DNA from 2 places in the Clostridium fungisolvens genome. Region 2 is predicted to be linked to the other one. Evidence: a T-box and tRNA genes for the amino acid it is inferred to sense, from the RefSeq annotation. Region 2 holds a T-box; the other holds one or more tRNA genes.
The links. The T-box of region 2 lies ahead of gltX (glutamate--tRNA ligase). A T-box ahead of a tRNA ligase gene usually reads a tRNA of that ligase, here a tRNA-Glu.
Positions count from the first base shown of each region.

Region 1 (8,156 bases), 4.2 Mb from region 2:
TATAATTTAAAAATTCAAATTATAAATAACCTTTTTTATTACAAAGATATAAAAAAATATTTTTTTAATTATAAAATCTTTAATTAATGCTAAATATAGTTAGTAGAAATATAGGAAAATATATAATTTTGAATATAATATACGAATTATAAAATAAATGTGATAAAAAATATTCGTAACTTCCATTGACCTAATATATTTACTTTGATACTATGTTAGGTGGGAATTTAATTATATTAAATTTATTGATATTAAAATTTATATAAGTTTTAGGCTTATTAGTAATGACAATAATGAATGAGTGTAACCAAGCAAACTGATGTATTTAAGGAGGAAGGGTTATGTCAGCATTTATAGTTTTAGGAGCTCAATGGGGCGATGAAGGAAAAGGAAAGATGACTGATTACTTAGCTGAAGAAGCTGATGTTATAGTTAGATTTCAAGGTGGAAATAATGCAGGTCATACAGTAGAAGTTGAAGATAAGCAATATAAGTTGCATTTGATACCATCAGGTGTACTTTATGATTCAAAATTGAACATAATAGGAAATGGTGTTGTTGTAGATCCAAAGGCTTTATTTGAAGAAATTGATTACCTTGAAGATTTAGGAGTAAAAGTAACTCCAGAAAAGCTTATGATTAGCGATAGAGCTCATCTTATAATGCCATATCATAGAGTATTAGATAGATTAAAGGAACAAGCAAGAGGAAAGAATGATATAGGAACTACTGGTAAGGGTATAGGTCCATGTTATACTGATAAGTATGAAAGAAGTGGAATAAGAATCTGTGACTTACTACATAAAGATGTGTTTACAGAAAAGTTAAAAATAAATGTTGAAGCAAAAAATGAGTATATAACTAATGTTCTTAATGGAGAAGCACTAAGTTTTGAAGAGATATACAATGATTATATAGCTTATGCAGAAAGATTAAGACCATATATACAAGATACATCAGTAAAAGTTTATGATGCTATAAAGAGTAATAAGCAAGTTTTATTTGAAGGTGCTCAAGGAATGCTGCTTGACATAGATTATGGAACTTACCCATATGTAACATCATCAAATACTACTTCTGGTGGAGTGTCTAATGGTGTAGGTATTGGACCTACAATGATTACTAATGCTGTTGGTATTGCGAAAGCATACACAACAAGAGTTGGTAAGGGTCCATTCCCAACAGAATTGGAAAATGAAACAGGAGAATGGATAAGAGAAAAAGGACATGAATTCGGAGTAACTACTGGTAGAGCTAGAAGATGTGGTTGGTTGGATTTAGTTATATTAAAGACAACAGTAAGAGTATGTGGATTAACCTCTTTAGCTGTTACAAAGATTGATACTTTAGCTGGACTAGAGAAAATAAAGGTTTGTGTTGGATATAAGTTTAACGGTTCTATTATTGATTACTTCCCAGCAAGTCTTGAAGATTTAGCTAAATGCGAACCTGTTTATGAAGAATTTGATGGATGGGATGAATCTGTAGCTGATGCTAGAAGCTATGAGGAACTTCCTGAAAATGCTAAGAAGTACCTAACTAGAATAGAAGAAATAACTGATACAAAGATATCAATAGTTTCTGTGGGACCTAGAAGAGACCAAACTATGAGAGTTAGAGAACTATAAGATAATTAATATTTTTATATTGAAAAAGGACCTATTTATAAAGTAGGTTCTTTTTTACTGTATAGGAAAATATAAAATTTTTATGCCAGTTAAGCCTAGATATTTTAATGCTTTTGGAGTTTTTTATTGTTATACGGTAAAAAAAGTGAAATTTATTCGTATGCCAAATTTTCCTCATATACATTCTGAATGACAGATGCGCAAAAAAAGCTTGCCGAAGAAGATCACCTCAGCGACTTTTTTACTATATAAAAATATTAAGATTTTATTTTATTGTAACTTAGGTTACTGAAAAAAAGATTTTTTTTATGTAAAATAGACTCATAGGTAGTGAAAAACAGCTTGAAAAATATACTAGATAAGTTTGCATTTAAATCCGACCATTTTGGTTGAATTTATATAAATAATCTAGTATAATAATTAAAGTAAGCTTGTAACATAAAATTATTTAAAAGTGAGGTTGATAGTAATGGTTACTAAGGACATGACAATAGGTGAAGTAGTTAGAACATATCCACAAAAAGCAGAAGTTTTGATGAGCTTTGGAATGGGTTGTGTTGGATGTCCATCAGCTCAAGCAGAAACTATTGAAGAAGCTGCTTTAGTACATGGATTAAACCTTGATGAATTAGTAGTTGCATTAAATAAGTAATAAATAAGAACTTTTAAGGACGTCTTTGTTAAGACGTCCTTGTTTTTGATGTTTAGAAAAACGTAAAAATTTTAAACTAGTTAAATCTAGGAATCTAAATGGCTTTAAAAGTTTTTTATTATATATCATAATAATAGGTCATAAAACGCCAGTATGGTATAATATTTAACATTGATGTTAAAATTATACTATATGAGTAGTGATGGAGGGTTTATGCTTAAAAAATTTGAAAAAGAATACGAAATAAATTATCACGATGTAGCATGGAATCTAAAGGCGTCTATTTCCACTATAGTGAATTTCCTATGTGATATAGGATTTAGGCAATCTGAAAGCCTTGGAGCAGGAATTAAGGCCATGATGAAAGATAAGCAGTCATGGGTATTTTATAAATATGATATAGAAGTCTACAGATATCCAGATATAGAAGAAAAGATAAAAGTAATTACTGAACCAATAGGTTTTAGAAAGTTTTATGCTTACAGAAAATATATTGTTTTGGATGTTGATGGGAATGTAATTATTGAGGGAAAAAGTATATTTTTCTTTGTTGACTTAGAAAAGAGGCGAGCAATAAGAATACCTGATCAGCAGTATAAGGTATATGGAGTAGAGGGTGACTTAAATTATTCAATAAATATTGATGACGTTAAGCCAATTAAAGAATATGATTTTATAAAGACTTTTAGAGTAAGGTACGGGGATATAGATTCTAATCTTCATGTTAATAATGTAAAATACATAGAATGGGCAGTAGAGAGTCTACCAATTGGTATTGTTAAAGAAAATAGCATTAAAAGAATAGTTGTTAACTTCTTAAAAGAAACAACTTTTGGACATGAGATAACTTCTTCTTGTAGCATAAATAACCTAGAGGATAGTGTAGAAAGCGTTCATAAGATAGAAGATGAAGAAGGAAAAATCCTAGCTACGGTAAGATGTGTTTGGGAATAAAATAAATGGATAAAAAATCGCTAATATATTCACATTAGCGATTTTTTATTTTAATTGGATGCACTTTTTCCAGCTAATACACCTGAGCTCCAAGCCCATTGCAAGTTAAAACCACCACAATCTCCATCTACATCTAAGATTTCTCCACAGAAATATAGGTTAGGAACAATTTTTGATTGAAGTGTCTTAGAATCTACCTCTTTGGTATTAACACCTCCAGCTGTTACTTGAGCACTATCAAAACCATTAGTACCAATGCACTTGAAAGACCAGTTTTTTAATAAATTAATTATATTATTCTTTTCCTTCCAGTCTAGGCTATAACAAGGTTTATGGATATCTTGTATTCCAGCTTCTTTTAATAAGATTGGAATTAGCTTCTTATTTATTACGCCTATAAATGATTCCATTAGGGTTCTATGTGATACCATAGCCCAATGTGATTCAAAAAAGTTATGTATATCTTCAATAGACTTTTCAGGCATCATATCTACAGAAATCACCACTTCTTTATTTTTTGAAAGAGAGTAGGACGCTATCCTAGAAAGCTGTAAAATTGGAGGTCCTGATATGCCATAGTCTGTAAAAAGTATTTCTCCGAATTCTTTTCGTAACGGAAGTCCATTTACTACTACTTCACTAAATCCATCGAACTTTATGCCAGAAAGAGCTTTTAAACTTCTATGCTCTAGCTTAAGCTGTATTAACGCTGGAATTGGCTCGATTATACTATGACCCAAATGATAAGCCAAGTTATATGCTGAACCATCTGATCCGGTTTTATGTGCTGATTTTCCTCCACAAGCTAATATAACTTTTCCACAGCTTATAGTACCTAAAGATAAATCTGATGTGGATAACTTAAAAATATCATCATTGTGGACAATATTTTTTACTTTGAAAGAATTATACACAGGTATATTTCTATCTTCTATAGCAAATCTTAATATATCCACAACTGAAGAAGCTTGAAGTGATTGTGGATACATCTTTCCTTTTTCTAATTCTATTATAGGTAAACCCAGCAATAGAAATAGATTTTTTGTGTCTTCCACTGAAAAGTTATTTAAACAATAATTAAAAAAGTTTGGGTTTTCACTATGATAATTTTCAAATGGAAAACCAATTAGCGAATTACTTATATTGCAACGGCCATTACCAGTGGTTAAGATTTTTTTGCCAACCCTATCAGTACCTTCTATAATTGCCACGTCTGCGCCATAGTCTTTTGCTGTAATAGCTGCTAATAGACCTGATGCACCACCACCTACTACCACTATATCATGATGTATATTACTCATTTGCTTACAATCTCCTTTTAACTAATATTATGAATATCTAAAAATGTACAATTTTAATGAAAAATCTATTCTTAAAACTATAATAGTTTGTGAGTATAAGTTTAAAAGGGTTTTTACATAGGCTAAGTTTTTTTGTAAAAAACCTATAATTATATTTTTAACATAAAAGTTTGTTAAATAACAATTAAATATAAACAATAATTAATTGATTATTATATCTTTTTGTTATAAACCCAATGCAAATTAAAAAAAATTAAAAATCTGATGAAATAATAAGTTTAATGTTAACTAAATATCTAAATTGTGTATATGTTATGTAATTATTATCATAGTAATATATAATTTTAAAACTCACATACTATAGTAGATAGGTATGCAAGATTACAACTAATATATTTTTATAGTTTAATCTCTATTTAGCTTAAATTAGTATATCTATATATTATAAGCATATAAAGGAGTGTATGATATGAGTGCAAAAGATTTAATGGAATATGACAACTGGATTGTTGTGGGTGATGTAGAAAATAATGAAAAATATGCTTCTAAAATATTAGCAAAATTTAGTGCTAATGGATATAATGTCAGCGGAGTAAATCCTAGGGCAAATGTTAAGGATGCGTATAAGAGTATAAAAGAAGTTCCTTATCATATTGATGCAGTAGATTTGTGTATAAATCCAAAGAGTGGTATAGAGCTTGTAAAAGAAGCAGATGAACTTGGAATAAAACATATCTTAATACAACCAGGAGCAGAAAGTGAAGAAATATTAAGCTACTGCAAGGAACATGGCATAGAAGCTGTTGAAGGTTGTGCGTTAGTAGAATTAGGATAAGTATATAAAGATATTTATAAGGGAATTCTATTTTTACAATGAGTAAAGTATGAGGAGGGATATCCATGGATGATAATAAATACAGACAAAAAGATAGACCTAAAAGTAATGCAGAACTCAGAAAAATGTTTCCAAAAGAAGGCGCTTATATAGGTGACAAGAATAAAGGTAAGGGTGATTACCAGGATAGACATAAAGATCATAGCGGACAATATTAAATCATATTTAAAGGTGGCTAATAAAATATATATCAATTATATAAAGGTTATTTTAATTCTAGGAATATAATTTCAAAGAAGGATAAGCTATAAAAGTTTCTATAAATTGATATGGCTATATAAAAAATATAGCCACCTTTATTATCTAAAAATAGAAGTAAAAGTTGCTATATTATATATAAAAATAAGCTTTGGAAAGCAATTAGAAGCTATTATTTGATAACCTCAAATAACTAAATTTTAAAGATAAATTTAAATTTTTTTAAAAAAGTGTTGACACTGAGTCTTATTTTTTGTAATATATCTATTGTTGGGTCGTAAAGACGACATAAATTTAAAACATAAAATTTAATTTGGCTCCTTGGTCAAGCGGTCAAGACACCACCCTTTCACGGTGGTAACAGGGGTTCGATTCCCCTAGGAGTCACCATTATCATATTTTTGGGCGCATAGCTCAGCTGGGAGAGCATCTGCCTTACAAGCAGAGGGTCACAGGTTCGATCCCTGTTGTGCCCACCAAAAATATGGCTCAGTAGCTCAGTTGGTTAGAGTGCCGGCCTGTCACGCCGGAGGTCGAGGGTTCGAGCCCCTTCTGAGTCGCCATTTTAAATGCTGGCATGGCTCAACGGTAGAGCAGCTGACTTGTAATCAGCAGGTTGTAGGTTCGATTCCTATTGCCAGCTCCACTAAAAAACAAAATATTTGGCTCCTTGGTCAAGCGGTCAAGACACCACCCTTTCACGGTGGTAACAGGGGTTCGATTCCCCTAGGAGTCACCATTATCATATTTTTGGGCGCATAGCTCAGCTGGGAGAGCATCTGCCTTACAAGCAGAGGGTCACAGGTTCGATCCCTGTTGTGCCCACCAAGAATATGGCTCAGTAGCTCAGTTGGTTAGAGTGCCGGCCTGTCACGCCGGAGGTCGAGGGTTCGAGCCCCTTCTGAGTCGCCATTTTAAATGCTGGCATGGCTCAACGGTAGAGCAGCTGACTTGTAATCAGCAGGTTGTAGGTTCGATTCCTATTGCCAGCTCCACTAAAAAACAAAATATTTGGCTCCTTGGTCAAGCGGTCAAGACACCACCCTTTCACGGTGGTAACAGGGGTTCGATTCCCCTAGGAGTCACCATTATCATATTTTTGGGCGCATAGCTCAGCTGGGAGAGCATCTGCCTTACAAGCAGAGGGTCACAGGTTCGATCCCTGTTGTGCCCACCAAAAATATGGCTCAGTAGCTCAGTTGGTTAGAGTGCCGGCCTGTCACGCCGGAGGTCGAGGGTTCGAGCCCCTTCTGAGTCGCCAATTTGATGCTGGCATGGCTCAACGGTAGAGCAGCTGACTTGTAATCAGCAGGTTGTAGGTTCGATTCCTATTGCCAGCTCCAAGATAAAGACATCTTACGATAGTAAGATGTCTTTTTTGTCGTATACAAATAAAACATCAGAAAAAACTTCACAAAGCATAAAAAATAAATCCTTATTCCTACATAAAGATGAAACACTTCAATTTGAAAATATAAATTAGATTATGAAGTGATTTATATGTTTAGTAAAATAGATAAAATTTATAGCAATTATTATAGTTAAATAATACTTTACGTAAAAAATAGTAAATAAATGCGATAGATTTAGTAAAAAGACTACTATGTAAAAGATTACTTGTAAGAAAAATACATTAAATATGTAATGATATCAGATAATTTTATTGATATCAACAATTAATAAAAAAATATTTGTGTGAAAATACAAAAAATTATATTGACAGTATAACTAAATTTTACTAAAATAAATTTGTAAACAATTACAAACGGGTATGAATTGAGAATAGTTTATGGGGGGATCATTTATGAACAAAAAAGTATTATTATTAACTATTACAGCAGCACTTTCGCTAACTTTAGCTGGATGCTCATCAACAAAGACTGAGACAAGCAAGGATAGTGGACTACCAAAGGTCGGAGTTACAATATATAAATATGACGATAACTTTATGTCATATGTAAGAAGATCAATTGATACAGGTGCTAATGGAAAAGCTACATTATCAATGAATGACTCACAAAATGACCAATCAAAGCAAAATGAGCAAGTTGATACTTTGATTTCTAAGGGAGTAAAATCATTAGCAATCAACTTAGTAGATCCAAAGGCTGCTCCAACTATAATTGACAAAGCAAAGAAAGCAAACCTACCAGTAGTATTCTTTAATAAAGAACCAGAAGCAGCTGCATTAAAGAGCTACGATAAAGCTTGGTATGTTGGAACTAAATCAGCAGAATCAGGTATACTACAAGGTGATTTAGTAGTAGATCAATGGACAAAGAATAAGGATAAATGGGACAAGAATAAGGATGGAAAGATTCAATACGTATTATTAAAAGGTGAGCCAGGACATCCAGATGCAGAAGCTCGTACTAAATATGTTGTTGATGAAATAAAGAAAAAAGGTATAGATGTTGAAGAATTAGCTATAGATACTGCTATGTGGGATACTGCAAAGGCTACTGACAAGATGGATGCATGGATATCAAAATTCGGTGACAAGATAGAGTTTGTTATAGCTAATAATG
Region 1 covers NZ_BLZR01000001.1:4,870,613-4,878,768, reverse strand. The annotation lists gene bsdtw1_RS21645 (adenylosuccinate synthase) at 342-1,628, shown strand; gene bsdtw1_RS21640 (DUF1858 domain-containing protein) at 2,098-2,280, shown strand; gene bsdtw1_RS21635 (acyl-[acyl-carrier-protein] thioesterase) at 2,494-3,234, shown strand; gene bsdtw1_RS21630 (BaiN/RdsA family NAD(P)/FAD-dependent oxidoreductase) at 3,285-4,535, opposite strand; gene bsdtw1_RS21625 (CoA-binding protein) at 5,005-5,370, shown strand; gene bsdtw1_RS21620 (hypothetical protein) at 5,436-5,588, shown strand; tRNA gene bsdtw1_RS21615 (tRNA-Glu) at 5,944-6,018, shown strand; tRNA gene bsdtw1_RS21610 (tRNA-Val) at 6,032-6,107, shown strand; tRNA gene bsdtw1_RS21605 (tRNA-Asp) at 6,115-6,191, shown strand; tRNA gene bsdtw1_RS21600 (tRNA-Thr) at 6,200-6,274, shown strand; tRNA gene bsdtw1_RS21595 (tRNA-Glu) at 6,293-6,367, shown strand; tRNA gene bsdtw1_RS21590 (tRNA-Val) at 6,381-6,456, shown strand; tRNA gene bsdtw1_RS21585 (tRNA-Asp) at 6,464-6,540, shown strand; tRNA gene bsdtw1_RS21580 (tRNA-Thr) at 6,549-6,623, shown strand; tRNA gene bsdtw1_RS21575 (tRNA-Glu) at 6,642-6,716, shown strand; tRNA gene bsdtw1_RS21570 (tRNA-Val) at 6,730-6,805, shown strand; tRNA gene bsdtw1_RS21565 (tRNA-Asp) at 6,813-6,889, shown strand; tRNA gene bsdtw1_RS21560 (tRNA-Thr) at 6,897-6,971, shown strand; gene mglB (galactose/glucose ABC transporter substrate-binding protein MglB) at 7,433-8,156, shown strand, end outside.
Region 1: it encodes a tRNA-Glu, which carries the amino acid that the T-box ahead of gltX (glutamate--tRNA ligase) is inferred to sense. The anticodon was not compared.

Region 2 (8,156 bases):
GTATCCAGTACCTACAAAGGCTACACAAAGCTTATCCTTATTTTTGATATTAAGAGCTTTTGCTTCAGGATGTTCTGCCTTAACAGGACTAGAGGCAGTAAGTAATTCTGTTCCTAATTTTAAAGAACCAAGTCAAAGAAATGCAAAAATTGTTATGATATTGTTGGCATTAATGATATTTTTCATATTTGGAGGTTCATCAGTACTTGCTATATTTTATACAGCAGTACCAATTACAGATGGACCTACAGTTATCTCACAAATAGCTTCAGGGATTTTTAGCAATGGTTTTATGTTCTATATAATACAGTTCAGTACAGCTATAATACTACTTATGGCGTGTAATACAGCTTTTACTGGATTTCCAATGCTTATGTATATAGTTGCTAAAGACGGCTATGCACCAAGACAATTTACTGTTAGAGGAAAGCGCCTTGGGTTTACATTTGGAATCGTAGGGTTAACTTTTATTGCATGTATTTTGGTCATAATATTTAGAGCAGATACCCATAGGCTGATTCCTTTATATGCATTAGGAGTCTTTACTTCTTTTACTTTAGGTCAATTTGGTATGGTTAATCACTGGATAAAAGAAAAAGAAGAAGGCTGGAAAAAAGGTGCTGTTATAAATGGAATAGGAACTGTATTAACTTTAATAACAGGAATAGTAATTTTGATTGAAAAATTTAGTCAAGGGGCTTTTATAGTTGTAATACTGATTCCAATTATAATTTTAGGACAGTTAAGGATTAAAGCTCACTATGACAAAGTAGCTAAGGGTTTAAGTATAAGTACTGTAAATCTAAAAGACATAAATATGAAGATAAAATATACTCATATTGTAGTAGTTCCCATAGCTAGTTTAAATAAAGCATCTATAAGTACACTTCAATATGCTAATAGTTTAAGTGATAATGTTATTGCTCTAAATGTGTCGCCAGATCAGGAAGCTATAGATAAATTGAAACAGAGATGGAATGAGTTGAACACAGATATTATACTTGTTGCTAAGTATTCTCCTTACAGGGCAATAATAAATCCTTTGATTGATAATATACAGTTGATAGCAGATGCAGCTGGTGAAGATGAAAAGGTAACAGTAATATTACCGGAATTCATAAGTCATGAAAAAAGGGGAGAAGTTTTACATAATCATACAAGTTTGATTCTTAGAGAAACCTTACTTAGAAATCATAATATAGTGGTTTCGACCTATCCATATCACCTAGAGGAATGCAGGAAAAGAGGAACAGATGATTGTAAGTAACGTTAGTATATTAATTAAATCGAAATATTTTGGATTGAACGTTCTAAGTCTGAAGAGTGATCACTGACTATAGAAAAGATAAATTTAATAATTAGAAGTCTTCAAATTAAAATTTTGTAATTAGTAAAAACTCTCACTGGATTTGTGAGAGTTTTTTCAGTTTATACCAATTATTATTTAGGCTCTTATAGAATGCCAGCAAGCATTGAGAACTTCCTGCTTTTTAGCTTCATCAAGCTGTAATTTACCGCCCTTGTGGCCTTTTACAACTGAGGTAATTATACCTGATATAATTTGGGCAACCAAAGAAGTATCTATATTTTTAATAATTCTTTGATTTTGTCCTTCAATAATTAAGTTATATACAATGTCGATAAAAGCATTATTTATTGAAGTATCATCATGGCATTTCGTTTTATGTAGCAAATATGCGTATTGCTCAGCAAAATTAAGTTCATCGAAGTATTGAAGGGTATATTCTAATAAACCAGAAACTAATTTATCAAACCGTATCTTTATGCCTTCAGATTGATCATAATTTGATAAGATGAAAGTATCCATTTTTAAGAGTATATCCTGGTATAAGGCGTTTATTAAGTCATCCTTACTGGAAAAGTAATTATATAAAGTTCCAGAACCAACATCTGCTTTTTTTAAAATCTTAGCTAAAGTAACTGATTGGATACTTTCTTCTACAATCAGCTGAAGAGTAGCATCTAATATATCTGATCTTTTGCTCATTTTTTATCACCACCGTGGATTGTATATTCTATATTATAACTAAAAAAAGTGCTTTTAGTCAATTTAGTCATTGACAATAGGGGGAGATAGATATAATATTAAAATAAAGTTGGAATGAATAATCCAAAAAAGACTTAGATATATATTAATTTGTTGAGGAAGGGATAATGATTATGAAGGGTGCGATTTTATATTTTTCGCTGACTGGAAATACTAAATTAGCTTGTGAGTATATAATTAGTAAGATTCATGATGTAGAGTTTGATCTTATGAATATGAGAGATGGTTATCCAAATTTAGATGAGTATAATATCATAGGTTTTGCTACTTATGCAGATGAATATTCAATTGCTGAGTTTGTAAAAGAGTATATTGATGGTATGGAAAGTATTAATAAACCAGCTTTTGTTTTTAGTACCTATGGAAAAGATAACGGAGCAGCAACAAAAGTTTTAGCAGAGAAGATAACAAAAAAAGGTTTTAAAGTAGTACTTGATCATGGTTTAAACACCCCTGAAAACTATCCTCCAGTTATGAAGCATGATCATGGACATATAAATAATCCAACTAAACAACAGATGGACGAGTTTAATATTTTTATAGATGAATTATCAAAAATATGTTTAAAAATAAGAAATAGAGAAGTAGTGAATGAGAAAAAGGTCTTAGTAAAAACTAAATATATTGTGCTTAGTAAACTTGGAACTGCATTAATGATGAGAAAGATTATGGGGGCCAAGAAAGTGGATAGCACATTATGTATCCAGTGCAAAAAATGTGTTAACACATGCCCATATAAGGTTATTAAAATGAATGATTTTCCAGTATTTGATGAAGCTAAATGTCATGGTTGCTTTGCATGCTATAATTTATGTCCAACAAAAGCAATTTACACCAATGGGTACAATAAGTTTGGACATTATCCAAAGCCAAATAAAGCTGTAATTGAAAAGCTTAAGGTATGAATATAGACTGAGTAATTTTTAATCCTTAAGAACAGCCATAATAAAATCCTTACATAACTAAATTATAGTATAAAAAAGGAGAATCAAGATGGATAATAAGAAAATATTAATTGTATACTATTCCCTTCAAGGTAATACTAGACAAGTTGCTGAAAGTATTCATAAAACTATAAGTAGTGATATTTTTGAAATAGAGCTTGAAAAATCATATAATGTAGCCTCGGCAGCAACTTTAGGATTAATGCATATAAAAAGCGGACATACACCACAATTAAAGAGGCATATAGAGAACATTGAAAAATATGATATCATCTTTATTGGGTCACCGATATGGTGGTATACTATTGCTCCTCCAATTGCATCATTCTTAAAGGAATATAATCTGCAAAATAAAACTGTTATTCCGTTTTGCACACATAAAGGTGATTTTGGAGACTTTTATAAAAAATTTAATGAATATTGTTCTAATGCTAAAATCATAGATGGCGGTGATTTTCACAATAATCAGTTAAAAGATGAAAGTGTAAAAAAGAATTCGATACGAGAATTCATTAGTTTGGCTCAAAACGAAATAGATTATAGGTTACTATAATTTAAAATGAATTTACATGCAACTATATATTTTTAGTAGAAAAATGATTCAAGCTATATAAGAATATAATTAATATCATATATATAAATGAAAATAGAATAAATAAGCATATAAATTGCATTGCTAATAAGAATGTTGTACATTTAAATTATGTAAATTTAAATAACTTGCTTTATATATTAAACTGTGTTATTCTTAGCAAGTACTTAAATTAATAGTAAATAATGCAACAAAATATATTTCAATTAGTACCTAGTAATAGAGTATGATGATATCGAGATTTTATTAGTTAGTTATTACAACAAATTTAAGAATAATAAAATTTCGGAGGTATATGATATGAACGGTAAAGTTAAATGGTTTAACGCAGAAAAAGGATTTGGATTTATTACAGGAGAAGACGGAAAGGATGTATTCGTACATTTTTCTCAAATAAAGACAGAAGGATATAAGACATTAGAAGAAAACCAAGAAGTTTCTTTTGATGTAGCTAAGGGACCTAAAGGACCTCAAGCAGAAAATGTTACTATTCTTTAATTAGTAGATTTTTTACCCCTTAAATAGGTATTCTATTTAAGGGGTTTTTAGTTATATAGATAAACTACTTCACGTTTTAATCTATCCAAATAAAGATTCGTAGAACCATCGAAATTTTTATTTGGAGTTTAAGGATCGAAGTAGTTAATCTGTTCATCGGAATGGATATCCCAGCTCTATTTAATAAAGTAAGTTTAATAGGTATATTCATATATAATTATATTTTAATACTATACAAGATTTTAAGGTGCTAAATTGGTAAGTACCTATAAGGAGAAAAATGTTTTTTGAAGAGTTGAAGATTATTGAACCAATTTTAAAAGCTATAAAGAAGGTAGGATATACTACGGCTACACCTATACAGGAGCAGGCTATTCCGGTTATCCTTGAAGGAAAAGATTTAGAGGGATTTGCACAGACAGGTACAGGAAAAACAGCAGCATTTGCTATACCTATGTTGCAGCTTCTTTATAAAAAGAAAGAAACTAAAAGAAATAATATAAATATTAAGGCCTTAGTGTTAGCGCCAACAAGAGAATTAGCCATCCAGATTGAAGAAAGTTTTTCGGCATATGGAAGGTATACAGGTATAAAGAATACTGCAATTTTTGGAGGAGTTTCACAAAAAGCTCAGGTAGAGAGGTTAAAGGCAGGAATAGATATTTTGGTTGCAACGCCAGGAAGATTACTGGATTTAGTACAACAAAAGTATATAAACCTACAACATATAGAATTTTTAGTGCTTGATGAGGCAGATAGAATGCTTGATATGGGACTAGGATATGATGTGAAAAGAATAATAGCGAAACTTCCCAAGAATAGGCAGACAATGTTATTTTCTGCAACTATGCCTAAGGAAATTTCAAAGCTGATAGAATCTATTCTTTTGAATCCTGTAAAAGTAGAGGTAGCACCTGTTTCATCTACTATCGATACTATTAGGCAGTCAGTGTATTTAGTTGAAAAGAGAAATAAGAGACACTTGCTTACTCATCTATTAAAGGATAAATCAATTGAGTCTGTTCTTGTATTTTCTAGAACAAAACATAATGCAAATAAAATAACTAACGATCTTATTAAATCAGGAATACAGGCCCAGGCCATACATGGTAATAAGTCGCAAAACTCAAGGCAGCTTGCGTTAAACAATTTTAAAGAAAAGAAAATAAGAGTTTTAGTTGCAACAGATATAGCTGCAAGAGGTATTGATGTAGAGAAATTATCACATGTAATAAATTTTGATTTACCTGAAGTACCAGAAACCTACGTGCATAGAATTGGGCGAACTGGAAGAGCTGGAGCGGAAGGTATGGCAATATCTTTCTGTGATGAGGAAGAAAAAGATTTACTTAAATATATTGAGAAAACTATAGCAAAATCAATAACGGTTATTGAAGAACATCCATATACTACTAGTAAATTAGAATTAAGTAATAGCACCCCTGCGGTATTGAAAAATGTGGGTGCAGGAAAAAGTAGAAATGCAAGAAAAAATGATACTAATAGGAACAATAACAAAAGTAATTATTTTAGAAAAAGTAAAAAGAAGGCTTAATGCTTTATAAAATTACTTTATTCTATAATAAGAAAATATCTTTACATTATTATTTACAAAATGTATAATTGATTTGTATTTTTTCAATAATAAAGTTGTATATGAAAATTTAATAAACGTGTTGATAAAGAAGAGTAAATAGATTTTTAATTCAAAGAGATCTAGGGATGGTGTAATCCTAGAAGTTAAAGCTATTGAAGGAAGCTTTGGAGCGATAGATAGAAAGTTTATAAACGTAGTATATTTATGGGGTTATTCCCTTAAAGATAAATAAGTGGATTAAGAAATTAATCAATTTAGGTGGTAACGCGGAAGATAGCCTTTCGTCCTAAGTATTTTAGGATGAAGGGCTTTTATTATATAAAAAATAAAGTTATGGTTAATTAATATATTGAATTTAAATTGCTTATAAAGTAGATGTTAAAAATAAGCATTATTTTCAATAATAATATTAAATACACCATAGTTAAAAAGGAGATATGTTAAATGAGTTTTGAAAAATTAGCAGAGAAAATATTCCCAAAGGTTGAACAATCAATCGAATATTATATGGAAAAATACCCAAAAAGAAATCTTAAAGAAGGTGCAAAGGTAGTAAGATATGCACCAAGTCCAACAGGATTCCAACATATAGGTGGAGTATTTGCTGCTTTAATCAATGAAAGATTAGCAAGTCAAAGTGAAGGTGTATTTTATTTAAGAATTGAAGATACTGATCAAAAGAGAGAGGTTCCTGGTGCCATAGACGATACTATAGCAACTATGCATCATTTTGGATTAGATTTCAATGAAGGCATGACAGGACAAGAAACTTCTAAAGGTGAGTACGGTCCATATAGACAAAGTCAAAGAGCTGATATCTATAATACATTTGCAAAAGATTTACTAATAAAAGGATTAGCTTATCCAGATTTCTGTACTCCAGAAGAATTAGCGGAATTAAGAGAACAACAAATAGCTAATAAAATAACTCCAGGTTACTATGGAGAGTATGCAAAGTTTAGAAATATCACTGAAGAAGAAGCTTTAGAAAGAATTGAAAGAGGAGAGCAATATATAATAAGATTGAAGTCTCCAGGAAATCCAGAAAGAAGAGTTGATTTCCATGATCTTATAAAAGGAGATATATCTTTCCCTGAAAACAACCAAGATGTTGTACTTATAAAGGGAGATGGACTTCCAACTTATCACTTTGCTCATGCTATAGATGATTTCTTAATGAGAACTACAGACGTTATAAGAGGAGAAGAATGGTTATCTTCACTTCCTATACATGTTCAGTTATTTGAAGTATTAGGTTTTGAAGCACCTAGATATGCCCATATTCCTACAATAATGAAGCAAGATGGTGGATCAAAGAGAAAGCTTTCAAAAAGAAAAGATGCAGAAGCTGCTGTTTCTTACTATAAAGAAGTGGGATATCCAACAGTTACAGTTATAGAATACTTGCTTAATATTGTTAACTCAACTTTTGAAGAATGGAGAGCTGAAAATCCAACAGCTGATTACCATGAATTTGAGGTTCAATTAGAAAAGATGAGTAAGAGTGGTGCATTATTTGATTTAGTTAAATTAAATGACGTATCAAAAGATCGTATAGCTGCAATGAAAGCTGATGATGTTTATGCAAACTATATAGCTTGGGCTAAAGAATATGATAACAAAATGTATGATTTGGTTACATCAAATGAAGCTATGGCAAAGGAAATATTTAATATAGACAAAGAAGGTCCAAAGCCAAGAAAAGACTACGCTAAATGGGATGAAGTACAAGATAAGATATTCTATTTCTTCGATGAATTATTTGATAAAGAAACAGTAGATCAAATAGAGTTACCAAAGGGTCTTTCAATTGATGCTGCAAAGGAAATAATAAACACTTACAAAGATGAATTTAACTTCAATGCTGGCAGTCAAGAAGCTTGGTTTGAAGATCTAAAGGAAATTGGAATAAGACTTGGATATTGTGCTAATAGAAAAGAATTTAAAGCAAATCCAGATCAATTCAAAGGTATGATTTCTGATGTTGCTGGTGCAGTTAGAAGTGCATTAGCTCACAGAAATAACACACCAGATCTTTACACTATAATGCAAATTATGGGTGAAGAAAAGGTAAGAAGCAGATTTGAAAAATTCTTAGGAATATAATTTTGATTTAGCTATCTCATGTCTATATGAGATAGCTAAATTATTATGTAAAAATAGAGTTAGGTATGAATATCTATATTTTTGTAGTGAAATTGTATAGTGTTTTAACAAAAAGAAAACTGCTAATGGCTTAGACCTTAGCAGTTTTTTATTCAAATAGATAATTTGTAATACTATTTTATATTAGCTTAATTTAAAGGATGATTTTAAAGAAACTATTCTATTAAACACTAATTTATCAGCAGTAGTGTATTTTGTATCAACATTAAAGAAGCCGTTTCTAACCATTTGGAATTTATCTTGAGGCTTAGCATGCTTAAAAGCAGTTGGTTCTATGAAACCTTGTAGTAT
Region 2 covers NZ_BLZR01000001.1:681,004-689,159, forward strand. The annotation lists gene bsdtw1_RS02580 (APC family permease) at 1-1,267, shown strand, start outside; gene bsdtw1_RS02585 (TetR/AcrR family transcriptional regulator) at 1,445-2,008, opposite strand; gene bsdtw1_RS02590 (EFR1 family ferrodoxin) at 2,176-2,973, shown strand; gene bsdtw1_RS02595 (flavodoxin) at 3,062-3,565, shown strand; gene bsdtw1_RS02600 (cold-shock protein) at 3,905-4,102, shown strand; gene bsdtw1_RS02605 (DEAD/DEAH box helicase) at 4,383-5,657, shown strand; T-box leader at 5,770-5,991, shown strand; gene gltX (glutamate--tRNA ligase) at 6,144-7,805, shown strand; gene bsdtw1_RS02615 (glutamine--tRNA ligase/YqeY domain fusion protein) at 7,989-8,156, opposite strand, start outside.